3 regions of the Paenibacillus nitricinens genome follow, and region 1 is predicted to be linked to each of the others. Evidence: riboswitches for the same ligand, from Rfam matches in the RefSeq annotation. Region 1 holds a riboswitch; each other region holds the start of a gene.
The links. A riboswitch is a leader RNA that binds a small molecule or an ion and turns the genes downstream of it on or off. The one in region 1 is predicted to bind cyclic di-AMP.
Positions count from the first base shown of each region.

Region 2: linked by a shared signal. The riboswitch ahead of ACN6KS_RS00190 (ubiquitin-like domain-containing protein) and the one ahead of ACN6KS_RS25370 (TrkH family potassium uptake protein) in region 1 are both predicted to bind cyclic di-AMP.
Region 3: linked by a shared signal. The riboswitch ahead of ACN6KS_RS25800 (alpha/beta fold hydrolase) and the one ahead of ACN6KS_RS25370 (TrkH family potassium uptake protein) in region 1 are both predicted to bind cyclic di-AMP.

Region 1 covers NZ_CP183948.1:5,696,273-5,698,542, reverse strand. The annotation lists gene ACN6KS_RS25375 (CPBP family intramembrane glutamic endopeptidase) at 1-412, opposite strand, end outside; cyclic di-AMP (ydaO/yuaA leader) riboswitch at 727-908, shown strand; gene ACN6KS_RS25370 (TrkH family potassium uptake protein) at 1,042-2,270, shown strand, end outside.
Region 2 covers NZ_CP183948.1:41,454-43,723, forward strand. The annotation lists gene ACN6KS_RS00185 (TatD family hydrolase) at 1-524, shown strand, start outside; cyclic di-AMP (ydaO/yuaA leader) riboswitch at 722-951, shown strand; gene ACN6KS_RS00190 (ubiquitin-like domain-containing protein) at 1,233-2,270, shown strand, end outside.
Region 3 covers NZ_CP183948.1:5,802,404-5,804,673, reverse strand. The annotation lists gene ACN6KS_RS25810 (Nif3-like dinuclear metal center hexameric protein) at 1-411, shown strand, start outside; gene ACN6KS_RS25805 (hypothetical protein) at 496-669, shown strand; cyclic di-AMP (ydaO/yuaA leader) riboswitch at 891-1,076, shown strand; gene ACN6KS_RS25800 (alpha/beta fold hydrolase) at 1,182-1,991, shown strand; gene selD (selenide, water dikinase SelD) at 2,239-2,270, shown strand, end outside.

The DNA of each region.
Region 1 (2,270 bases):
TCACGCCAGTATACATATTGAGGTCAACGGTGATTAGCGGCTCTTGTTCCGCTGAAGGACTAAGTGTTACACGGAAAATGTCAAAAGGATATCGTTGATCCAGCTTCTTCTTTGTATAGTCCTCCAAAAGCTTCTCGCGGGACATATAACCATAAAAGGAAGAATCCGTATCATAGAGTACATTCCACTGATCATTTGGTGCTTTGGTGTAGTTTAGCTTTTGTTCTGCAAATGATATCGCTTTGTCGCGGGCTTCCGCCTTGCTGATGACAGTAGTATCTTCCCCCACGGGGCTATTTAGCACTGAGGGAGCAATCTGAAACATAATAAATAGAATAAGACCGATAATGCCCGAGATGATGAGCCTCTTGGAGAGGGCACGTTGCTGTAAGGGCTGGCCGACGGGATTCATGTAACGCCTCCTTGTAAATTGACAATGTTATGTTCCATTATAGTATTAGTGCCATGATAGTTACAAAAATCATCGTACATTCTTTTTATGGGTAATAGAGATATTATAGAATAGGTATCTGAATATATACCATGAATTTAAAGTGATCATTTCTTCATTTTTCATGAAAATCGATGCAATTGCAGGGAAAACACGGAAAAGTGATGAGAAAAGGTACTCCTACTGGTACATCCTCTCCAAACCGCATTTTTCATATGAATCACCATTAATAGTGTCTTTGTGATTTATCGAAATAACATATATAATTTGTATGCAATTGTATATAGCCGAATTTCAGGTGAAAACGGGGGAACCACAGGAAGTAATGAAAAGATGAGTATACACCATAGGCGGTGTCTTTATTCATCAGGGGTGAATTTCGTTCTAGGAGCGAATAGGGCAGCCTGCACAGTCCGAATCCGTCAGCTAACCTCGTAGGCTAATTTACTGCAGGAACCAAGGCTAGCATTGGTTTTCCAGTGCTTTTTTTGTTGGAATTCTTTAAATTTAGATAAGAGGGTGACGTAGTGGCTTCACAGTTTCGCAGGGTTTCTGAATCAAAGTTTCTGAAGCTTTCTCCGCCTCAGATTATGGTGCTTGGTTTTGCATCGATCATTCTGATTGGAGCCTTGCTGCTTATGCTTCCCATTTCGAGTACCAGCGGGAATGCTGTGAGTTTTATTGATGCGTTGTTTACTGCAACATCGGCCACCTGTGTGACAGGACTTGTGGTGCTGGACACCGGGACGACATTCACCATTTTTGGGAAAACCGTAATTATGGTGCTTATCCAGGTTGGTGGCTTAGGGTTTATGACAATGGCGACCTTATTTGCCATGATGATGAAACGCAAAATTTCCTTGCGGGACAGACTGATCCTTCAGGAAGCCATGAACCAAGGCTCTATGGAGGGGATTGTTCGACTGATCCGTAGAGTACTTATTTATTCTTTGGTCATCGAAGGCTGTGCAGCGGTGCTTCTGTCCTTACGCTGGGCGTTTGATATGCCACTGGGAAAGGCCATTTATTTTGGAATATTTCATGCGGTGTCTATGTTTAATAATGCTGGATTTGATATTTTCGGGGATTTCCGGAGTTTAACCGATTATGTATATGACCCGCTTGTGAACATCGTGGTGATGTTTCTGATTGTCTCTGGCGGGATTGGTTTTATTGTCATGTCGGATCTGGTGGAGTTTCGTGTCAAACGTAAATTATCTTTGCATAGCAAAGTTGTACTCTCCACCACGGCAGGGCTTATTCTTATCGGCGCTTTGGTTATTTTTATATTCGAATTTACAAATCAGCGCACTCTGGGTAATCTGAATTTTGGCGGCAAAATATTATCGGCATTCTTTCAGTCTGTATCGCCCCGAACCGCTGGCGCCAACACGGTGGATATTGCCGGACTGCGGCAAGCCTCACAGTTCTTTATGGTTATCCTTATGTTTATTGGTGCATCACCGGGCTCAACGGGTGGCGGGGTCAAGACTACGACCTTTACCATTATGATTGGTGCAGTAATCGCGATGCTGCGCGGGCGTGAAGATGTTGTGCTGTTCCGTTACCGATTGGCGCAGGAGCGTATCTATAAAGCGTTGACGTTAACTTTACTGGCTTTACTATTGGTCCTTTCTGTATCAATGTTACTGTCCACAACAGAGGATAGTAATTTCTTAGCAATATTATTTGAGACGACCTCAGCCTTTGCTACGGTGGGACTAAGTATGGGGCTTACACCTGAACTGTCTGTTATCGGCAAGATTCTGATTTGTCTGACGATGTTTGCGGGTCGCCTAGGTCCATTAACATTAGTGTA
Region 2 (2,270 bases), 1.1 Mb from region 1:
GCAGTCATAAGAAAGTAGTGGCGATCGGTGAAATCGGACTGGATTATTACTGGGATACTTCTCCCAAGGATGTGCAGCATGAAGTTTTTCGCAAGCAAATTGGACTAGCCCGCGAACTGAATATGCCGATTTGTATTCATGATCGTGATGCCCATGAGGATGTTGTACGGATTTTACGGGAGGAAAAAGCAAATGAGGTTGGAGGCGTGATGCACTCGTTCTCAGGAAGCTGGGAAACAGCTAAGATGTGCTTGAATCTTGGTTTTCATTTATCCTTTGGAGGACCTATTACGTTCAAAAATGCAAGAGTGCCAAAAGAAGTACTTGCGCAGACCCCTCTAGACCGATTATTGATTGAAACCGATGCTCCATATTTGACTCCGCACCCCTTCCGCGGAAAGCGAAATGAGAGCGCTCATGTGAAGCTGGTAGCAGAGGCAGCAGCTGAAATTAAAGGGTTAACATGGGAAGAATTGGCTAATATAACGTATGCGAACGCACTGGAACGATTTGGGATTGAGTGAAAACGGAAGAAAAACAGGCGAAAAATAGAGAATGGCCGATATATTAAACTTTTTTAATATAAAAACGGCTGAATATTACAATATTTTAACCATATTTTTGCTTAAACGTGGTTGAATCGTCCTTTACAACATGCATCAAAACAGGATATCATCTTTTCAGTGATGTGAGCTGTGTTACAGTGACAGCCATATATTCATGGATCGTCTCGCTGAGTCTCCGTATGGAGAACGGGGGAACCAATATTGACCTGCCGCATGCCTGTATTTAAAATACGGTTTAGACGTGCCGTAGGACAGTATTTGATTTCTTCACGTGGTCTTTGGGGTGAATTTAAGGGCAACCGCCATGAGCGGGTGACCTGAAATAGGGCGTCTCTCTTTCGTCCGAACCCGACAGCTAACCCCGTAAGCGCAAGTAAGAGAGGCAACCTCGTGCATAAGCATTCTCTATTCTGATATTGGAGAAGCCACGAAAGAGTCCTCAGTTGAACTCTTTTTAGGCTTTTTTATTTTTGAATAAATAGAATGTTACCCACATACTGTTATATAACAGGGGTGGGAGTAGCTGTGCCGAGCAGGCGATCCATGAGCAGGAGACGCTAAGTTATTACGTGCGTGTCCTGTGACAATCTCAAATAGTTTCGTCAAAGGAATTCAGTCCTCATGATATACAATTGACGACGGGGCTATGTAAGGAGGATGGAGAGAATGGGCGTATTCCAACCAGAAGTATCCCATGATTCGCAGTCATCCAGCAGGTCTTTCGCATTACGGTGGGAGCAAGTAAATACTCGCGTGCTTTTACTTGCAGGCGTGATTTCAGTCGCTATCGCGTTACTTATTCTGCTGTACGTACACGGTCAAAGTAACAAACAATTATTTTTAGTAATAGACGGGCAAACACAGACGCTTGAAACGCGGGAAGCGCTTCTTGGTGATGTGTTGGAGAAAGAGCAAATTTCGCTACAGCCGCATGATGAACTATCTTTAGGTCTGAGTGATGAAATAAAAGACGGTGACCGTGTCGTTATCAATCGTGCGCAGAAAATTAGTCTTACTGCGGATGGAGCAACAAAAACGTTATATACGACCGAGGATACAATTGGTAAAGCAATTGAGAAAATGGGCATTACCCTAGAAGGTCATGATAAGATTTTCCCTTCGTTAGACACCACCATTTCTGCAAACATGGAGGTTAAGATTGTTCGCATCAACAAACAGACCGTACAGCGAACAACTAACTTACCCTTCAGAGTCATCAAGACAGCAGACCCCTCCCTTACTGTGGGAACAGTTAGAGTGGCACAGGCAGGCAAACCAGGCGTCATGATTCAGCATATTGAAAAGATCTACCAAGACGGAGAACTGGCCTCTATGCGCATGATTGGTAAGGAAGTACAAACGGTAACGAAAGATAAGATTATTGCCGTTGGTACCAAAGCACTTCCTAAGCCGGCTGTAGCTAAGACTACAACAACTTCCAAATCAAACACTACTTCAAAAACGGCTAAAGTTAGCGCCAAGACTAATAACGTCACAAGCAAGGCTGGCGTAGACTTTGAGTACAAGAAGATGATTAAGAATGTCTCCATGACAGCCTATTCGTCAGAAGAGGCAGGTATAGGTACCAAAACGGCTTCCGGAACACGCGTAACGGAAGGTCGCACAATTGCAGTAGACCCGAATGTAATTCCTATTGGCTGGTGGGTATATATCGAGGGACTTGGATTCCGCCGAGCAGAAGAT
Region 3 (2,270 bases), 110 kb from region 1:
CAGCAACCCACTGCTACAATCCTATCGATTCCAGCTATGACGGTAAGTGAAGCGGCTCAGTATATAAAAAGAAAGCTAGGCATCCCCTACGTACGCGTTGCCGGCGATCTATCACAGACATGCAGACATGTGGGGATATTAGTAGGTTACCGAGGAGGTGGGACGATGGCTATTCCTCTTTTTAATCAGCACAATCTTGATTTAATCATTGCTGGCGAGGGCCCGGAATGGGAAACTCCAGAATATGTGAGGGATGCAGTCCATCAAGGCAGATCAAAAGCGCTGATTATGTTAGGTCATGCGGAAAGTGAAGCTCCAGGAATGAAATATTTAGCTGAAGTTCTGGCACAGAAATATCGAATAATTCCTACTTATTTTATTGCTGAACAACCGATCTATCAGCTAGTGTAGTCCATCGAAATGGAAATGAAGAATAAATTTGCATATTATGGAGAAAATGATGGGAAACCAGGTCACTGAGAAAGGAGTGTTTCAATGGAAATTCCTTTGGAGGCTGATGAAGTGTTAACTCGTATCAAAAAGCTTCAAACCGATGGAAGCTCGATCAGCAAAAAGCAAGTGAAGCAAAGCGACCCTGATCTAATGAGAAGTGCGCTGTTCTTTTTTCCGAGCTGGGAGCATGCATTGAAAAACGCCGATCTGTTGTAGCCATATGATTGTATAAAGAAGCCGAGTGGTTCAGGGATTGATCTCTGATGTCTGCTCGGCTTTTTCTAGATATATTGAGTAAACAAGAGCAAAAGAAAGAGAAAACGAAGTGTATGCTCAATATGAAATGAAAAGCATGGCTTTCAACATTATTTTGCCCACAGCTCAACTTTACAAGAAACCTTACACGGAGTATGATTCATCACATAACTGACAATTACATATGAAGTCCGCTTAATTTCCGTTAAGGAAAGCGGGGGAACCAACAACTGGGAACCAGTGTAACAATCGGTACTAGTTATGGGGTGAATCCTGTTCCGGGTGCATAACATGCAACCTTGCAGGTAGGGCAACTCTCACTGCCCGAATCCGACAGCTAACCTCGTAAGCGTATGGAGAGAGGATGAATGGCGTGTTTAGTGATGAATAGCCACAGAGAATCCCTCTGTGGTTTTTTGCTGCGTTTATAAGCAGATACAGTCGTAGAATTTATTATGAAAGAGGTGTTACCTTTGCCTATCGCTAAACTGAACGGAACTTCGCTCTATTACGAAATCAATGGAACTGGCACTCCGGTTGTGTTTATCCATGGACATGGATTAACACACAGTATGTTCAAACCACAACTGGAGTACTTTTCCGATAAATATAAAGTGATTTTGTGCGATTTACGGGGGAATGGCAAGTCAGGTGAACTCCTGGAGGCCCCTAATGAGATTATTGAAACGCAATGTCTGGATCTGATTATGCTGTTAAATGACCTGGGGGTTCGTGAAGCAGTTTTTGTTGGGATCGCCTATGGCGGTTTAGTCGTGCAACATATTGCCAAACAATATCCTGAGCGTGTAAAAGCAATCGTGGTCGCGGATAGCTTCTGTAGGAGCCACGGATCAACCCTAGTAGGGAAAATACAGCTTATGGCAGCGTATTGCAGCTTGCTAATGTATTATCTCCCAAGCGAGCTGGTGCTGCCTTCGATTCGGATGATGTACCGAGAACGTTGGAGTCTCGCCTATAATGAGATTAGAAGAGGGCTGCTGGACAAACGCCCACGGGAGCTATATCGGCAAAGGCTGGCCACGAGCCATGTGGATTACACCAGATGCTTAAAAGCTTTTAACCGTCCTGCTTTATGTATTGTAGGGGACTTTAATGAATTTGGAGTGAATTGTATGAAGGAAATGGTGTCTCAATTGCCGCATGCGCAGTTGGCGATTATCCCGAATGCATTAGATCCGAGTAATCTGTGTCAGCCGGAGCAGTTTAATGCGATTCTTCAACGTTTTTTGGAGAAGCAGCAGGGCACTCAGCAGATTAGCTGATCCTATGAAATTGAGAAAAGAAGGAGTGCTCCCGCAGCCATTGAAATTATGCGGGACACTCCTATTTCATTAGAGCTATAGGGCAGATTTCCCTAAAGAATTGGATTTCAAACCAAAGGCTGACTCAAGGGTAGTGAATGCTACGTGTGAGCCAGCTTTTTTAGTAGCTTCGTATTTTGTACAATGCTGTCTACTGATGTAAGATTAAAGATATTCGACATTAACTATTTAAAGGAGCTGAGTCATGATGTCTCAAGCCGAAACCATAAAATTGACCTC